DNA from 4 places in the Streptomyces sp. NPDC047315 genome. Region 2 is predicted to be linked to each of the others. Evidence: riboswitches for the same ligand, from Rfam matches in the RefSeq annotation. Region 2 holds a riboswitch; each other region holds the start of a gene.

The links. A riboswitch is a leader RNA that binds a small molecule or an ion and turns the genes downstream of it on or off. The one in region 2 is predicted to bind cyclic di-AMP.
Positions count from the first base shown of each region.
Region 1: another riboswitch for cyclic di-AMP. It lies ahead of ABZ842_RS12245 (M23 family metallopeptidase); the one in region 2 lies ahead of ABZ842_RS04485 (transglycosylase family protein).
Region 3: another riboswitch for cyclic di-AMP. It lies ahead of ABZ842_RS07665 (LysM peptidoglycan-binding domain-containing M23 family metallopeptidase); the one in region 2 lies ahead of ABZ842_RS04485 (transglycosylase family protein).
Region 4: another riboswitch for cyclic di-AMP. It lies ahead of ABZ842_RS32815 (M23 family metallopeptidase); the one in region 2 lies ahead of ABZ842_RS04485 (transglycosylase family protein).

Region 1 is NZ_JBEYTZ010000009.1:17,517-23,117, reverse strand. It holds gene ABZ842_RS12265 (sigma-70 family RNA polymerase sigma factor) at 1-398, shown strand, start outside; gene ABZ842_RS12260 (MerR family transcriptional regulator) at 474-1,220, shown strand; tRNA gene ABZ842_RS12255 (tRNA-Met) at 1,319-1,392, shown strand; gene ABZ842_RS12250 (PP2C family protein-serine/threonine phosphatase) at 1,559-2,695, shown strand; cyclic di-AMP (ydaO/yuaA leader) riboswitch at 2,929-3,074, shown strand; gene ABZ842_RS12245 (M23 family metallopeptidase) at 3,086-4,084, shown strand; gene ABZ842_RS12240 (PrsW family intramembrane metalloprotease) at 4,355-5,601, opposite strand, start outside.
Region 2 is NZ_JBEYTZ010000003.1:202,141-207,741, reverse strand. It holds gene ABZ842_RS04500 (DUF501 domain-containing protein) at 1-432, opposite strand, end outside; gene ABZ842_RS04495 (septum formation initiator family protein) at 541-1,023, opposite strand; gene eno (phosphopyruvate hydratase) at 1,162-2,448, opposite strand; gene ABZ842_RS04485 (transglycosylase family protein) at 2,815-3,540, opposite strand; cyclic di-AMP (ydaO/yuaA leader) riboswitch at 3,544-3,719, opposite strand; gene ABZ842_RS04480 (transglycosylase family protein) at 4,007-5,002, opposite strand; gene ABZ842_RS04475 (cytochrome P450) at 5,114-5,601, opposite strand, start outside.
Region 3 is NZ_JBEYTZ010000005.1:261,152-266,752, reverse strand. It holds gene ABZ842_RS07675 (STM4011 family radical SAM protein) at 1-226, shown strand, start outside; gene ABZ842_RS07670 (SGNH/GDSL hydrolase family protein) at 306-1,097, opposite strand; gene ABZ842_RS07665 (LysM peptidoglycan-binding domain-containing M23 family metallopeptidase) at 1,328-2,335, opposite strand; cyclic di-AMP (ydaO/yuaA leader) riboswitch at 2,341-2,494, opposite strand; gene ABZ842_RS07660 (alpha-galactosidase) at 2,810-4,900, opposite strand; gene ABZ842_RS07655 (tyrosine-protein phosphatase) at 5,137-5,601, shown strand, end outside.
Region 4 is NZ_JBEYTZ010000038.1:67,815-73,415, reverse strand. It holds gene ABZ842_RS32825 (GNAT family N-acetyltransferase) at 1-360, opposite strand, end outside; gene ABZ842_RS32820 (HPr family phosphocarrier protein) at 562-843, shown strand; gene ABZ842_RS32815 (M23 family metallopeptidase) at 1,011-1,790, opposite strand; cyclic di-AMP (ydaO/yuaA leader) riboswitch at 1,804-1,964, opposite strand; gene ABZ842_RS32810 (pitrilysin family protein) at 2,338-3,735, opposite strand; gene ABZ842_RS32805 (pitrilysin family protein) at 3,732-5,078, opposite strand; gene ABZ842_RS32800 (DNA topoisomerase IV subunit A) at 5,393-5,601, shown strand, end outside.

The sequences.
Region 1 (5,601 bases), on a different contig from region 2:
TGGCGCAGGGGCCGGCCGGGGTGTACCAGCTCCAGGCGGCCATCGCCGCGCTCCACGACGAGGCGGCGAGCGCGGACGCCACGGACTGGCCGCAGATCCTCGCGCTGTACAACCTGCTGGTGGAGATCGCGCCCGAGCCCATGGCCGAGCTGGGGCGCGCGGTGGCGGTGGCGATGGTGCGCGGGCCCGAGGCGGGGCTCGCCGAGGTCGAGCTGCTGGCCGACCGGCTCGGCGGACACCACCGGCTGGACGCGGTCCGCGCCCATCTGCTGGAGCGCGCGGGAGACGCGGCCGGCGCGCGCGAGGCGTACCGGCTGGCGGCGGAGCGGACCCTCAGCACGCCCGAGGCGCGCTACCTCCGGATGCGCGCCGACCGCCTCGCCCCCCTCGACACCTGACGCCGGCCAGCCGAGCCGGGGCTGCCTTTTGTCCGGCTTGACCTTTACGCAACGTCAAGTTCTACGGTTCAGGTCATGGAGTGGTCGATCCAAGAAGTCGCCCGCCGCGCCGGTACGACCAGCCGCACCCTGCGGCACTACGGGGACGTCGGGCTGCTGGAGCCGTGCCGGGTCGGTGCCAACGGCTACCGCTACTACGGCCCCGAAGAGCTGGTGCGCCTCCAGCGCATCCTGCTCCTGCGCGAGCTGGGGCTCGGGCTGCCCGCCATCGCCGAGGTGCTGGCCGGGCAGCGGGACACGGCCGCCGCGCTCCGCGCCCACCTCGGGCTGCTGGAGCTGGAGCGCGAACGCATCGGGCGACAGATCGCCTCGGTGCGGACCACCCTGCACAAGACCGAACGAGGGGAGGAACTGATGGCTGAGGACGTGCTCGACGGCTTCGACCACACGCAGTACGAGCAGGAGGTGACCGAGCGCTGGGGCACGGACGCCTGGCAGCGCAGCGACCGCACCTGGCGATCGCTGAGCGGGCAGGAGCGCCGGGACCACCAGCGCGCCCACGACGACATCGCCCGGGACTACGCGCGGGTGCTCCAGGCCGGGCACCCGGCCGACGGCGAGGTGGCGCAGGAGGTCACCCGGCGGATGTACGCGTGGCAGTCCCTGATGGGCGCCCCGTCGAAGGCGCACTTCGCCGGGCTCGGCGAGATGTTCGTCGCCGATCCGCGCTTCGGGCGCAACTACGACCGGCACGGCGAGGGCACGGCGGTCTTCGTACGGGACGCGATGGCGGCGTACGCGGAGCGACACCTCACCGACTGAGGCCCCCGTGATCACCGCCTGAGCCCCGGGGTCCCCCGCCGGCGGGGGACCCTTGGTCGCGAGCACTGCTCCGGATGGCGTAGAGTTGTGTTCACCGACGCGGGGTGGAGCAGCTCGGTAGCTCGCTGGGCTCATAACCCAGAGGTCGCAGGTTCAAATCCTGTCCCCGCTACTGAAGACCGTGGCCCGGCACTCGATCGAGTGCCGGGCCATCGTCGTTTCCCGGCCCCTTCCCGTCTCCCCGCACCCGCTCACCCACAGGAGGCGTCCCCCGGCCGGCCCAGCCGGCTCGCCGTCCCCGCCCGCCGGCCCGAGGCTGAGGGGGGAGGAGAGCATCCGTGGCGGAGGAAGAGCGGAACAGCTTCGGTGCCCGGCGCTTCGCGCGGATGCTGCCGGCGCTGATGATCATCGTCGGGGTGGTCTACGACCTGTCGACCCCGGGGAAGTTCACTGCGGTGCCGATGTTCACGGCCGCCCCGCTGATCGCCGCCCCGTTCTTCTCGTGGTCGGTCACGCTGGCGACCGGCGCCTTCGCCGTGCTGACCGAGCTGGCCCTGGACATCTACAACCACTCGATCGGGCAGACCCAGGCGTACACCGAGCTGACCACCGTCTTCACCGTCTCCGTGCTGGCGCTCTTCATCAACCGGGTCGTGGCGCGCAGCAATGAACGGCTGGCCTCCGCCCGGGTGATCGCCGAGACCGCGCAGCGCGCCGTGCTGCCCACCCCCGCCGAGGAGATCGGCGGGCTGCGGATCGCGGCCCGGTACGAGGCGGCGCTGGCGGACGCGTTCATCGGGGGCGACCTCTTCGCGGTGCAGGACACCCCGCACGGGGTGCGGCTGGTGGTCGGGGACGTACGGGGCAAGGGGCTCGGCGCGGTGGAGGCGGTGGCCGTGCTGATCGGCTCGTTCCGGGAGGCGGCCGAGCAGGAGCGCGCCCTGGAGGGGGTGGCCGAACGGCTGGAGCGGGCGCTGAACCGGGAGGCGGGGCGGCGGGGCGAGGGAGACGTGGACTCCTTCGAGGGGTTCGCGACCGTGGTCATCGCGGAGATCCCGCACGGCGGGGGCGTCGTGCGGCTGGTGAACCGCGGGCACCCGGAGCCGCTGTTGCTCCGCGACGACGGGCGGTTGGGGCGGCTGGAGCCGGGCGAGCCCGCGCTGCCGCTCGGGATGCACGCGCTGGGGCAGTGGCCGGACCGGGTGGACGAGCACCCGATGCCGCCGGGGGCGACGCTGCTGCTCTACACCGACGGGCTGTCCGAGGCGCGGGATGCGTCCGGCGCCTTCTACGAGCCGGACGCCCGGCTCGTCGGGCGCGTCTTCCCGGGCCCGGGGGAGCTGTTGGACGCGCTCATCGACGACGTCCGCCGGCACACCGGGGGCGGCTCCACGGACGACATGGCGCTGCTGGCGGTCACCCGGCCCGCCGGAGCCGCGGCGGTCGACGTCGCGTCGAGGGTCCACGCAGCGTAGTCGAACGACTGCTCGGAGCACGCCATGTGACGTACTGTCAGGGTCATGGCAGGGGCGTGGTGCGGGCTAAACCTCGTTCGGGCCGCTCAAGTCGCCCGAATCCGGCCGCTTGTGTCCCGGTTGGTTCCGCGATCATCGTTAACGATCATGGGGACCGGCTTGGAATCCGGGACCCGTGTCTATTAACGTTCGATAACGCAGCGCGGTCGTCCCAGTCGCCGTCAGGGCGACGCCGTGCGCACGCGCCGAATCCCGCAAGGGAACCGGGGAACCACCTCTTGGGGTGAATCGGATGCTTCGCAGCCTGCGAAGCGTTCCGTAGGAGACCTTCCTGCTCCGAACCCGTCAGCTAACCCGGTAGGCGAGAAGGAAGGAAAGGAGTACGCCTCAGTGGCGTCCAACAGCCCTGCCCCGGAAGCTCCTGCCGGGTCCTCCAGGACCGGTGCCTTCAGCGAAAACGGGGCCGAGCGCTCGTACGGCGAGTGGAACCCCAGCGCGGAGACCGTCCTTCCGTCCCGCGGTCGCCACCGCGTCCTGCGCCAGCAGCGCAGGGCCTTCGCCCGTAGCTCCACCGTCCTCGGCGTCGGTGTGATCGCGGCGGTCGGCGCGGGTGGCATCGCCACCGCCCAGAACAAGCCCCCGGTTTCCATCTCCCTCCCCGACGGCCTCGGGGGCGGTGACGACAAGAACGACGACCCGTCCGGCGACGACCAGTCCGGCGAGGGCGCCAACGAGCTGATGGCGATGGGCGCCACCGCCGAAGGCGGCGCCGGCGAGGCGCTCCGCTCCCGGATCCTCCAGCAGGCCGAGCAGCAGCAGGCCCAGGCCGAGGCCGCGAAGCAGGCCGCCGCCGACAAGGCCGCGAAGGAGAAGGCCGAGAAGGAAGCCCAGGCCAAGGCCAAGGCGAAGGCGGAGGCCGAGAAGAAGAAGGCCGAAGCAGAGGCCAAGGCGAAGGCGGAGGCCGAGCGCAAGGCGAAGCTCGCGAAGATGTTCGCGCTGCCGCTCTCCTCGTACAGCATCTCGGCGACGTACGGTCAGTCCGGCTCCATGTGGTCCTCCGGCCAGCACACCGGCCTCGACTTCGTCGCTTCGGCGGGCACCCCCCTGAAGGCCGTGGGCGCCGGTACGGTCAAGTTCGCGGGCTGGTCCGGCCCGGCGTACGGCTACCAGGTCATCCTGGAGCTGAACGACGGCACCGAGATCATGTACGCCCACATGCAGACGGTCGGCGTGAGCGCGGGCCAGAAGGTCGTCGCGGGCGACGGCGTCGGGCGCGTGGGCGCCACCGGCAACGTCTCCGGCGCGCACCTGCACATGGAGGTTCAGACCCCGGGCGGCGCCACCATCAACCCGGCGTCCTGGCTGCAGAGCAAGGGCCTCAGCGTCTGATCAGCAAGTCCCGCCGAGCCCTGAGCTGAGCTTTGGGCTCGACGACGGCCGCGACGACGGCCGCGACGAGCGGGTGGCGGCTTCCGCGCACTCCTGAGTTCCCGAAGTGCGGGTTCGTGCGCCCCCAGCCGCCGGTTGCCGCGGCTGCCGGCCGTGCCGTACGCCGTCATCAGCATCGTCGTCGCCGCCGTCCCCGAATCGCCGATGGCCCTGGTGTCACCCCCCGACGCCAGGGCCGTCGGTCTCTTCTTCCGGAGTGGCGTCCCCGCGTCATGCGCGGTACGGGTTGTAGCCCTCGTAGTCCCGGTACGGCGGGGGCACCCGGACCGCGCCCGTCGCGCGTGCCGCGTACGTCAGCGCGGGGCTCGCGACGTCCTTGCGCCGCCACATGTGGTGCAGCAGCTCCTGCTCCCGTGCGACGAAGTCGGGGTCGACCGTGCCGCGCTGCGCCCGGTGGCGCAGGAAGGCGAGCGAGGTCGCGAAGCGCTGGTACTCCGACACCGCGTGCGCCGCTGCCGCCCCCTGCGTGCGCCGGGCGAAGTCACGGGCCGCGGTGCGCGCCCTCATGGAGGCCAGCGCCGTGGGCTCGGCGGACGCCAGCCAGCCGGCAGCCGCGTACGCCGGCAGCGCGGTGGACACCGTGCGCAGCTCCCGCTGCCGGGACCAGATCGTCAGCCAGGTGAGCAGGGCGAAGACCGGCACCATGATCAGCGCGTACACCGCGTAGAAGCCGAACGGGCCGAGCATCGACGTCGATCCGTTCCACAGCGCGTGCATCCCCATGGCCAGGACGAGCCCCAGCAGCGGCAGGGCGGTGCGGCGGAACCTGCGCCGTCGCGCCGCCAGCGCGGCCAGCCCGAAACCGATGCCGGTGAGCACCGTGAACAGCGGATGCGCGAAGGGCGACATGACGATCCGCACGAAGAACGTCGCCGCCGTCATCGACTCGAAGCCCGCCGAGCCCGTCGACTGGTCGTCGTCGAAGGCCCGGCCGAGGTAGAGGATGTTCTCGGTGAAGGCGAAGCCGGTCGCGGTGAAGCCGGCGACCACGACGCCGTCGACCAGGCCGGTGAAGTCCCGTCTGCGGAAGAAGAAGAGCAGGAAGACCGCGGCGGCCTTGGCGCTCTCCTCGACGACCGGCGCCACCACCGTCGCACCGAGCGTGTCCGCGCTCGACGGATCGGCGGTGGCGGTGGCTATCCAGCGGGCCGCGAAGGTGTTCGCGGTGAGCGCCACCAGGGCGGCGGCGAACGCGCCCCAGGCGAACGCGAAGGCGAGGTGGCGCCAGGGGCCCGGCTCCACCCGGTCCAGCCAGCGGAACGCGGCGAGCAGCAGCGGAACGGGCAGGGTGGCGAGCCCGAGGCCGACGAGGAAGCCCCGGGTGCCCGTCTGCTCCCGCACCAGCGCGAGGATCACCAGGCCGCACAGGGCCAGCAGCGTGATCAGCCCGCCGACGCGGAGCGCCCTGCTGCGCCACAGCCGGGAGGCGCGACGGGGCGCGTAGCGCCAGCGGGAGC
Region 2 (5,601 bases):
GCCGGCGGCCAGCGAGTGCCCGACCAGCACGTGCAGGCACTTCACCCGGTCCGGCATGCCGCCGGCGCTCGGGAAGCCCGTCAGCTCCTCGATCTCGTCGCGGCGCGCGATGTAGTCCTCGTGCGCGGCCCGGTAGGCGGCGGCCAGTTCGGGGTCCGCGGCCAGCCGCTCCGACATCTCCTTCATCACGCCGTTGGCCTCCAGCGTGCCGATGGCGGAGGCGGCGCGCGGGCAGGTCAGGTAGTACAGCGTGGGGAAGGGGGTGCCGTCGGGCAGCCGGGGCGCGGTCTCCACGACGTCCGGCAGCCCGCAGGGGCAGCGGTGCGCGATGGCGCGCAGACCGCGCGGCGGACGTCCGAGCTGGAGCTGGAAGGCCGCGATGTCGTCGTCCGTGGGGGCGGTGTGCTCGGTGGTGGGTGGAGGGGTTTCCATGCCTGCCTTGGATCCGGTCGTTCTACGTTGCTGCGTCGTCGTGCTGCTGCGTCGTACTGCTCGTCTTGCTACGGCGTGGTGGGTGGTGCGTCGCGTGCGTGCCCGCGGTCAGTCGCGGTCCGAGTCGTCGACGCCTTCCCAGACGTTCGAGTACCAGGGCCGGTCGGCCGAGCCCTCGTCGTTGCGGCGCCGCTCGGCCGCCTCCGGGTCGATCATGATGTAGCCGGTCTCCCCCGGCAGTACGTAATGCAGGTGCTCACGGGCCAGGCGGCGTACGTACATGTCGTCCTGGAGCCGCGCCTTCTCGTCCCGCAACCGCTCCACCTGCTGCTCCGCGTCGGCCATCCGCTCGCGCTGGTCGGCGATGTCGCCGCGTTGCGAGACGTACTGCCGCATCGGGTACGCCAGGGCGACCACGAGGGAGCAGACGACGAGCGCGAGGAAGGCCGCCCGGCCCGTCAGCCGGGAGCGCCGCGCCTGGCGCTTGGTCTGGGAGCGGTACACACGGGCCGCGGTCTGCTCGCCGAGCAGCCGCAGCCTGGTCGCGGTGGAGAACCGTCCGTCGCCGTTCCCGGAGTCCCGCTTGGCCATCTGATCCGCCTCCCCTGCGCCGGCTGCTCCGTCGGTGCCGTCTGGTCGGTGCCATCGGGGCGCGTACGTGCGTACGTCCCCGGACACGGTACGGGACCGCGGCCGGGGACGTACCGCACGACTGGCTGCCGGGGCCGATCAGCCCTTGAAGCGGGGGAACGCGCTGCGGCCCGCGTACACGGCCGCGTCGTCCAGGATCTCCTCGATGCGCAGGAGCTGGTTGTACTTGGCGACGCGCTCGGAGCGGGCCGGGGCGCCGGTCTTGATCTGGCCGCAGTTGGTGGCCACGGCCAGGTCGGCGATGGTGACGTCCTCGGTCTCGCCGGAGCGGTGGGACATCATGCACTTGAAGCCGTTGCGCTGGGCCAGCTCGACGGCGTCCAGGGTCTCGGTCAGCGAACCGATCTGGTTGACCTTGACGAGCAGGGCGTTCGCGGAGCCCTCCTCGATGCCGCGGGCCAGGCGCTCGGGGTTGGTGACGAAGAGGTCGTCGCCGACGATCTGGACCTTGGCGCCCAGCTTGTCGGTGAGCACCTTCCAGCCGGCCCAGTCGTCCTCGAACAGCGGGTCCTCGATGGAGACCAGCGGGTAGGCCGCGACCAGCTCCTCGTAGTACTCGGTCAGCTCGGCGGCGGAGAGGGACTTGCCCTCGAACTCGTACGAGCCGTCCTTGTAGAACTCGGAGGCGGCGACGTCGAGCGCGAGCGCGATGTCCTTGCCGGGGGCGTAGCCGGCTTCCTTGATCGCCTCGATGATCAGGTCCAGCGCGGCGCGGTTGGAGTCCAGGTTCGGCGCGAAGCCGCCCTCGTCGCCGAGGCCGGTGGACAGGCCGCGGCCCTTCAGGACCTTCTTGAGGGTGTGGTACACCTCGGTGCCCCAGCGCAGCGCCTCGGAGAAGGACTCCGCGCCGATCGGGGCGATCATGAACTCCTGGATGTCCACGTTGGAGTCGGCGTGCGAGCCGCCGTTCAGGATGTTCATCATCGGAACGGGCAGCAGGTGCGCGTTCGGACCGCCCAGGTAGCGGAAGAGTGGAAGGTCGGACGCCTCGGAGGCGGCGTGCGCCACGGCGAGGGAGACGCCGAGGATGGCGTTCGCGCCCAGCGAGGACTTGTCCGGGGTGGCGTCCAGGTCGAACATCGCCTGGTCGATGAGGCGCTGCTCGGTGGCGTCGTAGCCGACGAGCTCCGGGCCGATCTGCTCGATGACGGCGAGGACGGCCTTCTCGACGCCCTTGCCCTGGTAGCGGTTCGGGTCTCCGTCGCGGAGCTCCAGGGCCTCGAAGGCACCGGTGGAGGCGCCGGAGGGCACCGCGGCGCGGCCGGTGCTCCCGTCGTCGAGGCCGACCTCGACCTCGACCGTGGGGTTGCCTCGGGAGTCCAGGATTTCCCGGGCTACGACGACGTCGATGGACGGCACGAGCATCTCCTTCTGGGATGTGACGCGTGGGGTGCGGGGCTCAGCGCCCAACGGCAAGAGCCTAACCGGCTGGGGGGCGTCGACCGGCCGCTGCCCGCCCCCTGGGACGAAAAAGAGTGCGAAGAACTTCACCCCGGCCAAAAGGCGCATAGCTACCGTCGGGTAACGCCTCTCAACTGCGCGGATGCCTGCTCAGAAGCGGGCCTCTCGCGGTCGGCGCGGACCCCCGACGGTCAGTGCGGGCTTGCTGCTCACCCGTGACACACAGAACCCCGGGCCGGCGCGTACGGGGGAAGCGCGCCGGCCCGGGGCCGTGAGTGGCGAACCCGTGGGGGGTCGGGTCGGGGTGACGGCCCGTGGGTTCGCGACGGGTCAGCTCAGGTGGAGCTGCTGACCCGGGTAGATGACGTCAGCGTCGTCCACGACGTCCTTGTTCAGCTCGAAGAGCTTCTGCCAGCCGCCCTTGACCTGCTCGCTCTCGGCGATCTTGCTCAGGGTGTCGCCGGCCTGGACCTCGTACTCGCCGTCGCCCTTCTCGAAGCCGCCGGCCTTCGGCGCGGACTTGGCCGGGGCGGACGGGCGCTCGGAGCGGGTGGTCGGGGCCTCGGCGCGCTCCTGCGAGGGCTGCGCCTTCTGCTGCTGCTTCGGCTGCTCGGGCTTCGGCTGCGGCTTGGGCTGCTCCTGCTTCGGGGCGGGGGCCTGCTCGGCGCCGCCGCCGTTGTACGCGGCCTTGGAGAGGCCGACGCCACAGCTCGGCCAGGCGCCCTTGCCCTGGCCCGCGAGGACCTTCTCGGCGATCTCGATCTGCTGCGACTTGGAGGCGAGGTGCGCGTTCGACGCGTACTGGGTGCCACCGAAGGCGGCCCAGGTGGACGGGGAGAACTGCAGGCCGCCGTAGTAGCCGTTGCCGGTGTTGATCGACCAGTTGCCGCCGGACTCGCACTGGGCGACCTTGTCCCACTCGGCGGCAGTGGCGGCGGAGGCGGAGGTGGCGCCCACCAGCGGGGCGGCGATCGCGGCGGTGGTGATGCCGGCGAAGGCGGCGAACTTGGCGGCCTTGGACGGGCGGCGGTGCTTGCCCTTGCTGGAAAACAGCATGGTGGATCTCCTCACCGACGCCTACGAGGTGAGCTGTCGGGTTCGGGCCAAGTGAGTTGCCCGGCCGCGCGCTCGGCGCGGCTTCACCCCAAGCCGGTGTCCGTGCCCCGGGTCTCCCGGGGTGGACGGGACCGGCACGTACGTGGGTCCCCCGCTCCTGCCTTCGGCGCTCTCGCGACGACTGTTCCCCCCGACCGACGGCAGGATTCGGCGTGACGGTCAGTGGTGCCCGCTTTGGCGAGCGGTCAGACCGTAATCACAGCCCTCCCCGATGTTCAAAGAAGGAACATCGGGGAGAAAACGCCCATCACGGCCTTCCGGAAACCCCCGTTTCCGCAGGTGGGACACGGAATGAGTCATTCCATTCGGGGCCGGAAGTCCGTTCGAGCAGAGAGACACATGTCTCACTTACGCAGAAACGGACAAAAGCCGGCAAAAACCTGCCCCAACGTGCCCCTGAATCGGGCTACTTCACCCCGAGGTCAAGGTTCTGACCAGGCAGGATCAGATCGGGATCAGCGCCGACGGCATCGCGGTTCGCCTCGTAGAGCGCCGGCCAGCCTCCGGGGAGGTCCTGGGCGTCCGCGATGGCCCAGAGGTTGTCGCCGGGGCGGACGGTGTACGTGCCGGGCGACGCGGTCGCGGTGTCGGCGCTGGCGCCGGCGTCGTCCTTCTTGCCGTCGGCGTCCTTCTTGTTGGCCTCGGCGCCCGCGCCGGTCGAGCCGTCGCCCTGCTGACCCTTCGCCGGCGCACCGACCGCCTTGCCCGGGTCGCCGGGCTGGACGGAGTCGCCGCGGCCGGGCGTGTCGCTGCGCGAGGCCCGGGTGTCGTCGCTCGCGCGCCGCTCGCCCGTGCCCGCGCTCGCACCCGCGTCCGCGCCCTCGACGGCGCCGGAGGGCTCCGGGGACGCCGGCGCGGCCGGGGTCTCGGTCGCGGCCGGGCCGCGGTGCTTGCCGCCGGCCTTCTTTCCCTCGTCCGTACCGGCGCCCGGCGCGACGCCGTTGCCGACGCCCTGGGTCGGGCCGGGGGACGGCGTGGTCGGCGCGGTGGGCACCGGCAGGGCGCCCAGGTCGAGCTTCGGCTTCTCGCTGCCCGGCAGCCCCGCGTTCGCCCCGCAGGACGACCACGCCTGCGACCCCTGGGCGGCCAGCACCTTCTCGGCCACGGCGATCTGCTGCGAACGGCTCGCGAGGTCGGCGCGCACCGCGTACTGCGTACCGCCGAAGGCTTCCCACGTCTCCTGCGAGAACTGGAGCCCGCCGAAGTAGCCGTTGCCGGTGTTGGCGCTCCACTGCCCGGCACTCTCGCACTCCGCGACCCGGTCCCACACGGCGGAGTCGGCGGCGGACGCGGACCCGGCGCCGAGGAGCGGGATCGCGATCGCAGATCCCGTCACCCCCGCGGCGACGACGAGTGCCGGGGCCTGGCGAGGACGGCGATGTCGACCATTCCCGGAGAGCATGCGGTTGCCTTTCGCTGACGGCTGAGACGGGGGTGAACGTAACCGCACTCCAACGTCAGTCACAAGTCGATGCAGCGGAGATCACGCAAACATCACAGAGTTGATGCTCCGTCAGTTAGTCGGGCGGCCGAACTCCACGGGAAGCGTGCGCAGTCCACGCATGATCAGCCCGCCGCGCCACCGCAAATCGGACGGATCCCCCGCGAGTTGCAGGTCAGGGAGGCGACGCAGCAGGGTCGCGAGCGCCGTCTGCGCTTCGATGCGGGCGAGGGGCGCGCCGAGGCAGTAGTGGATCCCGTGGCCGTACCCGAGGTGCTGATTGTCACGTCGGGACAGATCGAGGACGTCGGGCCCGTCGAAGCGGTCGGGGTCGCGGTCGGCGGCGGCGAGCACGACGAGGACGGGGTCGCCTTCGGCGACTTCCTGCCCGCCGATCGTCACCGCCTCGGTGGCGAACCGCCAGGTCGCCAACTCCACCGGTCCGTCGTAGCGCAACAGCTCCTCCACGCCCGTCTCCAGCAGGTCGGTCCGACCGGCCGCCAGGGACTCCTGGAGCAGGGCGCGTTGCTCCGGGTTGCGCAGCAGGGAGTACGTGCCGT
Region 3 (5,601 bases), on a different contig from region 2:
GGTGATCTCCGTGGACGGTGCGGGCACGGTGCGCCGCTGTCACTTCGTCCCGGCCGAGTTGGGGAACCTCTACGACGGTTCGTACCGCGCGGCGCTGCGTCCGCGGGCCTGTCCGCTGGCCGTGTGCGACTGCCACATCGGCTATGTGCACCTGGAGTCGCTGCCGCTGTACGACGTGTTCGCCGGCGGCGTGTTGGAACGGATCCCGGCGCAGCCGGCCGGGTAGTCGGGCGGGCCCCGCCGCGTCCCAGCGGTGGGGCCCGCCCGCTCACCGGGTCATGCGGCCGGGCGGCCGTCGGGCGGCGTCACAGCGGAAGCAGGTCCGGTCGCTTCGCCACGATGTCGTCGCCCGAACTCTCGCCGCGCAACCGCCGTCCGATCCACGGCACCAGGTACTCGCGGGCCCAGTGGATGTCGTCGCGCCGTACTTCCAGGGTGCCGCGCACCGGCTGCGGCGGCCACGGCTGGTCGGGGTCGGCCGGCACGTCGAGCCCGAGGACCTGTCCCGCCCGCAGCGCCACCCTGGTGTGCCCCTCGGGGGACAGGTGGAGCCGGTCGGGGTCCCAGGCCCGGCGGTCCTGGACCGACTTGAGCGACCACAGGTCCAGCACCGGGCAGCCGTGGCGGTCCGCGATGGCCCGCACGTGCGCCGTGTACGTGGCGACCTTGCCCCGCAGGTGGCGCAGGACCGGCACGTCCCGGGTGTCGAATCCGGTGGTCACCATGACCGTGCCGACGGCAGCCGTCAGCTCGGCCACCGCGCGTTCGAAGCGCTCCGCAACGTCGTCCGGGTCGCTGCCCGGTCGGATGATGTCATTGCCCCCCGCACAGAACGACACCAGGTCCGGGGCGAGTTGCTTCGCCCTCGGCACCTGCTCCTCCACGATCTGGTCGAGGAGCCTGCCGCGCACCGCGAGATTGGCGTACCGGAAGCTGTGTTCCGGTTTGCGGTCGGCGAGCAGGACCGCGAACCGGTCCGCCCAGCCGACGTACGTCCCGTCGGGTCCCGGGTCCCCCACACCCTCGGTGAAGCTGTCACCGATGGCTGCGTACGACCCGAATCCGCCCTTGTTCTCTGTTCTCGAATCGTCTGCCACAAGAACTCATCTTCGCCCTACAGATGTGACCTACGCGACCGTAGGGAGGGGTTGACGCGCAGTGATTTATCACACCGGGGATGGCGAGGTGATGGGGAATACGCCCGGCACCCACCCGGCACACGCGCGGGAAGATGCTCGGGAACACGCAGACCCCCCACGGAGCGGGGGGCTCCGTGGGGGATCCGAGGGGTGGCCGGGTCAGCGGCCGGTGGCGCGGTGCGTCGGGGTCAGAGCGAGACGCCGTGGCTGCGCAGGTGGGCAACCGGGTCGATGTCCGAGCCGTACGACGGGCCGGTGCGGACCTCCAGGTGCAGGTGCGGCCCGCTGGAGTTGCCGGTGGAGCCGACCTGGCCGATGGACTGCCCGCCGGTCACGCTCTGCCCGGCGGAGACGGAGAGCGAGGAGAGGTGGGCGTACTGGGAGTAGGTGCCGTCGGTGTGCTTGATGACGACCTCGTTGCCGTACGCGCCGTTGTACCCGGCGGAGACGACCGAGCCGGGGCCGATGGCGCGGACGCCGGTGCCGGTGGGCGCGGCGAAGTCGACACCGGTGTGGTAGCCGCTGGACCAGGCGGCGCCGGAGGCTCGGTACGAGGTGGAGACCTGGGCGTTGGCGAGCGGGGCGGCCCAGCCGCTGGAGGTGCCGGCGGACGAGCCGCTGGAGGAGGACTCCGCGGGTGCGGAGGTGGCGGGCTCGTCGTTGCCGCCGGCCGGCTTCTGGGCGGCCGGGGCGGCGGGCACGGCCTTCGACTCGACCTTCTTCTCGACCTTGTCGCCCTCGGTCTTCTTCTCAGCGGGCTTCTCGGCCGGCTTCTCGGCCTTGCTCTCGGCGGGCTTCTCCGCCTTCGCGGCGCCCTTGCCGTCGGCCTTGGCACCGATGGTGAGCTTGAGGCCGGGGTGGATCAGCGAGGGGTTCTCGCCGACGGCGTCGCGGTTGTCCTGGTAGAGCTGCTGCCAGCCGCCGTCGAGCCGGTGCTCGTCGGCGATCTTGGACAGGTGGTCGCCGATGACCACGACGTAGGTGGTCGACGCGGCGGCGGCCTTCTCGGCGGCCGGCGCGGAGGCGGCCGAGACCGGGGCGACGACGGGGGCCGCCGGTGCGGCCTGCTCGGCGGCGTGGGCGCCGGTGGCGCCCATCAGGGGAAGGGCGATGGCGGCGCCACCGGTGCCGGCGGCGACGAATCCACGGGTGAAGGCCGTCGACTTGGGACGGCGGTGCTTGCCCTGTGCGGACATGGTGCTGTTCCTCTCCGACGCCTGCGAGGTGAGCTGTCGGGTTCGAGCTGGAGATGCCCGGCCGCGCGCTGGGCGCGACTTCACCCCGAGCCGTCCGGAGTCCGGACCGGCGTACTACCTGGGTCCCCCGCTCCTGCCACAGGTGGGTGGGTGATGATCCGGGCGGCGGCAGGATGAGGCGGTCCGTCCGGAGTGCCGTGACCGTAAACCGGCCACATCGCCAGGAACAAGCCATGACCGCCCGCGCCCCGACCGCGTGGATCATCGCGCCGGCGGCGGGCGGTCACCCTCCGTGGACGCCGCCCCGCCAACTCCCGCCCGTCCGCCGCATCCCTTCACCGCACGCCCGCCACACAACGTCACCATTGTGATCCTGCTCATGAGGGACGCCCATCTCCCCCGTAGCCAGGGCACGTTATATCGAAGAGCGCATTAATGTACGAATACGGACAGATAGCTCTTTTTCTTCTCGACTCACTGGCGGCGGAGTCGGATGACGGTCGCGTCCAGGTCGCCGACCAGTCCCGTGGCCAGGCCGTGGTGGGTCAACACCGCGCCCCGGTACACCGCGCCGCTCTCCGGGCAGACGTAGGAGGCCGACGCGTCCAAGCCGCGCAGCCGCAGCAGCGGCGGTCGCTCGCCGTGGTGCTGCGCCTGGAGCCAGGCGAGGACCACGGTCTCGTCGCCCCGTACGTACTGCACCGCGCTGAGCCCGCCGTCCGGCGGCCTGAGCCGGTACAGCTCGCCGTGCTGCACCACCGGCCGGATCCGCTTGTACAGCTCCACCCAGCCGCGGGCCGCGGCCAGCTCCGCCTCGCTCCACTCGGTGAGGTCCCCGCCGATCCCCAGCACGCCCGCCATCGCGCTGACGAAGCGGAACCGCAACGAGCTGCGTCGGCCGTTGAGCTGGACGTTGGGGCTGTCGGTGACCCAGGCGGCCATCACCCGCGCAGGGTGGAGCTGGCTGAAGCCGTACTGGATCGCCAGCCGGTCCAGGGGGTCGGTGTTGTCGGAGGTCCACACCTGGTCCGCACGCGCGAGGATCCCGAGGTCGATCCGGCCCCCGCCCCCGGAGCAGGACTCGAAGGCCACCCCGGGGTGCGCGGCCCGCAGCCGGTCGACGAGTTCGTACAGCGCGTGGACGTGTTCCACCCAGAGCCGTTGCGGATACTCGTCGCCGGGCCAGCCGGCGTCGGTGAAGCACCGGTTGAAGTCCCACTTCACGTAGTCGACGGGCGCGCTCGACAGCAGCGCGTCCAACTGCCGCCACAGGTGCTCGCGCACGTCGTCGCGGGCGAGGTTGAGCACCAGTTGGTTGCGGAACTCGGTCCTGGTGCGGCCCGGGTGGTGCTGCACCCAGTCGGGGTGCGCACGGTACAGGTCGCTGTCGGGGTTGACCATCTCCGGCTCGATCCAGATGCCGAAGCGCATGCCGAGCGCGTGCACCTCGTCGGCGAGCGGCTTGAGGCCGCGCGGGAAGCGCTCGGGGTTCGGGGTCCAGTCGCCGAGCCCGGCGCGGTCGCCGGTGCGCCGCCCGAACCACGCGTCGTCGACCACGAACAGCTCCACGCCCAGGTCCGCCGCCCGCACTGCCAGCGCCCGCTGCTGCTCCTCGTGGATGTCGAAGCCGGTGGCCTCCCAGGAGTTGTAGAGGACGGGCCGTACGGCGGAGGCGTCCGGGACCACGTGGGCGAGCTGCCAGGAGTGCCACGCCCGGCTCGCGGCCCCGAAGCCGCCCCCGCACCACAGCCCGGCGAAGACGGGCGAGACGTACGACTGACCGGGCGCGAGCCTGAGCAGCCCGGAGTCGTCGTAGCCGGCCCCGCCGGTGATCTGGACCCGCCCGTCTGACAGCCGCGCGGTGCAGATCCGCCAGGACCCGGACCAGCCGAGGGCGCAGCCGTACACCTCGCCGCCCTCCTCGGTGGCGCTGCCGTCGTCGAGCGCCACCCAGGGCAGGTGCTGGTGGCCGGTGTGGCCGCGGCGGCTGCCGAGCACGTGCTCGCCGTGGGCGAGGGGGGTGCGCGTGAGCCGGGACTCGGCGGCCCACCGTCCGTGCAGTTGGCTCAGCCGCCAGGAGTCGCGCTCGGGCAGGGTCCAGGTGGCGGCGTCCGCGCGCAGCACCTCCAGGGCGGGGCCGCTGCCTTCGTGGGTGAGGGTGGTCCACCGTTCGACGACGTCGGCGTCGTCCCGCATCCGGTAGTGGAGGGTCAGCCCGAGGCCGGTCACGGCGTCGGTGCAGCGCACGCGCAGTTCGTCGCCGTGCACGCGGGCGCCGGCGGAGCTCCACTCGATGCCGCGGACCCGGGGGGTGCGCACGGAGAGCGCCGGGCGGACGAAGCGGGGGCCGCCCTCGACCGGGTACTCCTCGTGACCGTCCAGCGGGGACTCGAACGGCCGGTACGGGGGGAGCCCGACCGCCGCCAGCGCCCGGGCGTCGTCGGTCGTGATCCGCGGGCCCCAGTGGAGGTGGAGCAGTTCGTCGTCGTCGGTGAGGTGCACGGCGTAACTGCTCGACGGTCCGGAGAGCAACCAGGTGCGCCCCCCGTTCACGGTTTCGATCATCCCGACCCCTCATGCTCACGGTTCGCGACAGATTCGAACAAGCCCGCACATCATCCAACGGGGTCGGGTGCGGGGCAACGGTCCGGCGGCGGTTGGTCGGCGGCCTGGCAACACTCCTTCGGCGGCCGACAGCGGGGCCGCGGAGGATGATTGCCCCAGGTACCGATGTCGTATCGTCGGGAACACGCCACAGTCGGCGACGAGCGCCGGCGGCAGCGACTTCTCCAGGAGCCTTCGTGACGCAGCAGGTGCCGCAGGTCCCCTCGACCGAACCCGAACTGGCCGGGGTCCGCAACTTCCGCGACGTCGGCGGGCTCCCGACGGCGGACGGCCGGACCGTGGCGCACGGCCGGCTCTTCCGCAGCGGGCACCTGGCCCACGCGACGGACGAGGACGCGTCGTTCCTGGCCTCGCTGGGCCTGCACACGATCTTCGACTTCCGCAATGCGGCGGACATCCGCCTCGAAGGGCCCGACGTGACGCTGCCGGGCGTGCGGAACCTGAACCTGCCGCTGAGCGACCCCGCCGACGGGGCCGAGTTCTGGCAGATGGTCCGCTCCGGCGACCTCGACCAACTGCGCGCCCTGCTGGGCGACGGCCAGGCGGCGAACCGGATGATCACCTCGTACCACATGATCATCACCCAGCGCACCGCCGAGCACAGCCAGGTGCTGCACGCCCTCGCGCAGGACAGCGTGCCG
Region 4 (5,601 bases), on a different contig from region 2:
GGCGTCCTGGACGAGGAAGGCGACCTCGGCCTCGTCGGCGGGCGCGCTGGCCGGCCGGCCGTGCTCGTCGATCCGGTCGTAGCGGACGGTGGCGACGAACTCCCCGCCCACGGTGACGGCGAGGCCCACCCGGTCCACGTAGTCGTGGTGGGTGAAGCGGTGCACGTCCTTGGGCGACAGATGGGGGTAGGGCGCGAAGAAGCGGTAGTACTTCGACTCGTCCGACACCTGTTCGTAGAAGCTGACCAGCCGGTCGGCGTCGTCGACGGTGATGGGGCGGATGCGCGCGGTACCGCCGTCGCGCAGCACCACGTCCGCCTCCCAGTGGTCGGGGTAGGCGTGGTCCCGCTCGGTCTGCATGGCAGAAATCGTACGGCGCGGACGCCCGGTGGTGGTGCTGTCGGACCGGACTCGGGCACCATCGCCGAACGCGTCCGCCCCGTCACCGTCGGGCGCCGTCGGGGCTTGCGGCGGGGGTTTACGGTCGGTAGGAGCACCCGGGGCGTCGTGAGAGACTGACCGGGACTGGTCTAGACAACAGCTGATTCGAAGGGCAACACCATGGCTGAGCGCCGTGTCACCGTCGGTTGGGCCGAGGGCCTGCACGCCCGACCCGCCTCCATCTTCGTCCGCGCCGCCACGGCCTCCGGCGTCCCCGTGACGATCGCCAAGGCCGACGGCAACCCGGTCAACGCCGCCTCCATGCTCGCCGTGCTCGGCCTGGGCGCGCAGGGCGGCGAGGAGATCGTCCTCGCCTCCGACGCCGACGGCGCGGACGCCGCCCTGGACCGGCTGGCCAAGCTGGTCGCCGAGGGGCTGGAGGAACTGCCGGAGACGGTCTGAGCCACCCAACGCTCGACTTTCGCGGGCCCGCGGCTCGCACCGGGACAAAGGCGCTGAACCTTCGGGGTCAGCGCCTTTGTCGTGCCTCGGTGCGCCCCGGCCAACGCCGACGTGCCCCGGCGCGGTCGCACCGGGGCACGTCGAAGCTCGAAGCAGGATTCCGCGGGTCAGACGTTCACGCCGCGGGCGCGCAGATACGCGACCGGATTGACGTCCGAGCCGTAGTCGGCGCCGCTGCGGGCCTCGAAGTGGAGGTGCGCCCCGGTGGAGTTGCCGGTGGAGCCCGCGCGCCCGATCCGCTGGCCCGGCATCACGGCCTGCCCCTCGCCGACGGTGACCGCGGAGAGGTGGGCGTACTGGGTGTACGAGCCGTCGCGCATCTTGATGACGACGTTGTAGCCGTACGCGCCGCCCCAGCCGGCCTCGACGACGGTGCCCGCGCCCACGGAGACGACCTCGGTGCCGGACGAGGCGTGGAAGTCGACGCCGCTGTGGCTGCCGGAGGACCACAGCGAGCTGTTGGCCTGGTACGAGGTGGTGACGTGAGAGCCGGCGACGGGCAGCTGGTAGGAGTTCAGCAGCCGCTGACGCTCGGCCTCGCGGGCGGCGCGCTCGGCGGCCTTGCGCTCCGCCTCGACCTTGCGCTTCGCCTCCGCCGCCGCTTCGGCGCGGGCGACGGCCTCGCGCTTCTGGTCGACGGCCTGGTCGGTGACCTGCTCGGCGAGGGTGTCGGTGGCGGCCAGCATCTGGAGCGTGCCGGTGTCCTCGGCGCTCAGCGACCCGGTGTCGCCGTCGTTGCGCGGCTCGGTCCCCGTCGCGAACGCGGGGGACGCGAGGGTGCCGATCACCCCGGAGGTGGCGAGGGTCGCAGCGCCGGCGATGCTCGCGCTCCTGCGCGTCACGCGGCTGGGGGCACGGTGCTTCCCGGTGGGTCGGGCGAACGCCATGGCGTGGCCGGTCCTTTCCTTCCTTCTCGCCTACCGGGTTAGCTGACGGGTTCGGAGAGAGGAAGGTCTCCTACGGCTCCTCCGCAGGCCGCGGAGGGGCCGATTCACCCCGGGGGAACTGGGTCCCCGGCTCCCCTGGGCTCGCGCCCGGCGGGGACTCGGCGATGACTGTCCGTGCCGCGGGTGCGGCGGGCTCCTGGCGAACAGCCGGATCGACGCTAGGCGGGCCCGCTCGCGTTCGCCAAACAAACGACGATCTTTGTTGGCTATGCCACAGCACGTGTCGGCAGACTTCCCATCAAAAAGGACATTCGGCGGGGAGATACGACGCCCGGACGGCGAACGTGCAACGGACGTACGGCCGTCGGGTGACGGTCCGATGGCGCCGGTGTGCGCGAAGTGTGACCACGAGGGCACCCCACGACCACGGGCGGCCGTCCGTACCGGACGTGACGGGACGGGACGTGACGGAGCCCCGGCGTCCGCCGTGGACGCCGGGGCTCCGCTACGGGCCCCTACGGGCTCCTGCGCCGGGAGACGGGCTCCGTCAGCCCTTGACCACCGTCACTTCCCCGATCCCCAGCTCGCGCACCGGCTCCGCGATCTGCGCCGCGTCGCCGACGAGCACCGTGACCAGCCGGTCGACGGGGAAGGCGTTCACCACCGCGGCGGTCGCCTCCACCGTGCCCGTCTGCGCCAGCCGGGCGTACAACTGCGCCTGGAAGTCGTCCGGAAGGTGCTGCTCGACCTGGTCGGCGAAGGTGCCGGCGACCGACAGCGCCGTCTCGTACCGCAGCGGGGCGACCCCGACCAGGTTCTGCACGGCGACGTCGCGCTCCGCGTCCGTCAGGCCCTCGGCGGCCAGCGTGCGCAGCACCTGCCACAGGTCCGCCAGCGCGGGGCCGGTGTTGGGCGTGTCGACCGAGCCGCTGATCCCGAGCAGCGCGGCCCCCGACCCGTCGGGCGCCGAGCACAGGACCTGCGCGAAGGCCCGTACGCCGTAGGTGTAGCCCTTCTCCTCGCGCAGCACGCGGTCCAGCCGGGACGTCAGGGTGCCGCCGAGGCAGTACGTGCCGAGCACCTGGGCGGGCCAGACGCGGTCGTGCCGGTCCGCGCCGATCCGGCCGATCAGCAGCTGGGTCTGCACCGCACCGGGGCGGTCCACGACGAACACCCGACCGGCGTCGTCGGCGGTGATCTCGGCCCGGGGGTGCGCCGGGGCGGTGTCGCCCGTCCACGCGCCGAGGGTGTCGGCGAGCACCGCGTCCAGGTCCACCCCGGTCAGGTCGCCGACGACGACCACGGTGCTGGTGGCAGGCCGTACGTGGGCGTCGAAGAACGCCCGTACGGCGGTCGAGTCGATCCGGGTCACCGTCTCCTCGGTGCCCTGGCGGGGCCGGGACATCCGCAGCGAGGCGGGGAACAGCCGCCGGTACAGCTCCTTGGCGGCGCGCCGTCCCGGGTTCGCCGTCTCGTGCGGGATCTCGTCCAGGCGGTTGCGAACCAGACGTTTGACCTCGCCGTCGTCGAACGCGGGCTCGCGCAGCGCCTCCGCCAGCAGCCCGAGCGCCTTGGGGAGCCGGGAGACCGGGACCTCCAGGGAGACCCGGACGGCGGGGTGGTCGGCGTGGGCGTCGAGCGTGGCGCCGCAGCGCTCCAGCTCGGCCGCGAACTCCTCGGCCGACCGGGACTTGGTGCCTTCGGACAGGGCGCGCGCCATGATGGTGGCGACCCCGTCGAAGCCCTCGGGCTCGGCGCCCAGGGGGGCGTCGAGGATGACCTCGACCGCCACCACCTGCTGGCCGGGGCGGTGACAGTGCAGCACGGTCAGGCCGTTGTCGAGGGTCCCGCGCCCGGGCGCGGGGAACGCCCAGGGGGTGGGCTCCCCGGACGTGGGCATGGGGTGGAAGTCCATCGTCGTCAGCGGCTCGGCGGCGTCGGTCACTGGTCCGCCCCCTCTCCTGCGTCGTTCTGGGCGTCGGCGTCGGCGGCCGGCAGCGGCTCGTAGACCAGCACGGCCCTGTTGTCCGGGCGCAGCCGGGCGCGGGCGATGTCGCGCACCTCCTCGGCGGTGACGCTCAGCACGCGGTCCACCGCGGTCAGCGCGAGCTGCGGGTCGCCGAACAGCACGGCGTACCGGCACAGTTCGTCCGCGCGGCCGGCGACGGTGCCGAGCCGGTCCAGCCATTCGCGCTCCAACTGGGCCTGGGCGCGCTCCATCTCCTCGGCCGTGGGGCCCTCCTCGGCGAAGCGGGCCAGCTCCTCGTCGACCGCGGCCTCGATCTGCGGGACCTCGACCCCGCCGGAGGTCTTCACGTCCAGCCAGCCGAGCGAAGGCGCGCCCGCCAGCCGCAGCAGCCCGAACCCGGCGCCGACGGCGGTCTGGTCCCGGCGCACCAGGCGGTTGTGGAGCCGGGACGACTCGCCGCCGCCGAGGACGGTCAGCGCGAGGTCGGCGGCGTCGCACTCGCGGGTGCCGTCGTGCGGCAGTCGGTACGCGGCCATCAGCGCACGCGCCGGCACCTCCTCCTCGACGACCTCGCGCAGCTGGCGGCCCATGACGTCCGGCAGGGAGCCGTCGCGCGGCGGCTGCTTGCCGTCGTGCCCGGGGATGGAGCCGAAGTACTTCTCGATCCAGGCGAGGGTCTGCTCGGGGTCGATGTCGCCGACGACCGACAGCACCGCGTTGTTCGGCGCGTAGTACGTGCGGAAGAAGGCTCGGGCGTCCTCCAGGGTCGCCGCGTCCAGGTCGGCCATGGAGCCGATGGGGGTGTGGTGGTAGGGGTGGCCCTCGGGGTAGGCGAGGGCGGTGAGCTTCTCGAACGCGGTGCCGTACGGGACGTTGTCGTACCGCTGGCGGCGCTCGTTCTTCACCACGTCGCGCTGGTTCTCCATCGACTCGTCGTCGAGGGCGGCCAGCAGGGAGCCCATCCGGTCGGCCTCCAGCCAGAGCGCGAGCTCCAGCTGGTGGGTGGGCATCGTCTCGAAGTAGTTGGTGCGCTCGAAGCTGGTGGTGCCGTTCAGGGAGCCGCCGGCGCCCTGCACCAGTTCGAAGTGTCCGTTCCCCTGGACCTGCTTCGAGCCCTGGAACATCAGGTGCTCGAAGAGGTGGGCGAGGCCTGTGCGGCCCTTGACCTCGTGGCGCGAACCCACGTCGTACCAGAGGCAGACCGCGGCGACCGGGGTCAGGTGGTCCTCGGAGAGCACCACGCGCAGGCCGTTGGCCAATCGGTGCTCCGTCGCTGTCAGGCCGCCCGAACCGGCCTGAGCTGTGGCCGTGTGACCCATGGGCATGTACGTCCCTTCGATCGCGCTGTTGTCGCTCGTCGTACCGCAGTGTGGTGCGGTGTGGTGGCGTTCGACGAAGGCGTCCGGTCTGACTGGCGCCGCTTCGTACCCAGCCTGTCCTGCCACTGTATGCAAGCGCGCCGACACCTGGCGAAAGCTGCGGGTTCGCGGTGGGCGTACTCGGGCCGCCCCGCGGGGCCGAGCGGACCCCGTTCGCGCGGGTGTTCACGGGTCGCGGTCGGCGTTGTCAGTGCGACGGGCCACAATGGTCGGCGTCACCTGCCCGATCCGGTCGTGAAGGAGCAGCAGCCGCAATGGCCCGCCGCAGCACGAAGACCCCGCCGCCCGACGACTTTGAGGAGCGCATCCTCGACATCGACGTCGTCGACGAGATGCAGGGCTCCTTCCTTGAGTACGCGTACTCGGTGATCTACTCGCGCGCCCTGCCGGACGCGCGCGACGGCATGAAGCCGGTGCAGCGCCGGATCGTGTTCCAGATGAACGAGATGGGGCTGCGCCCGGA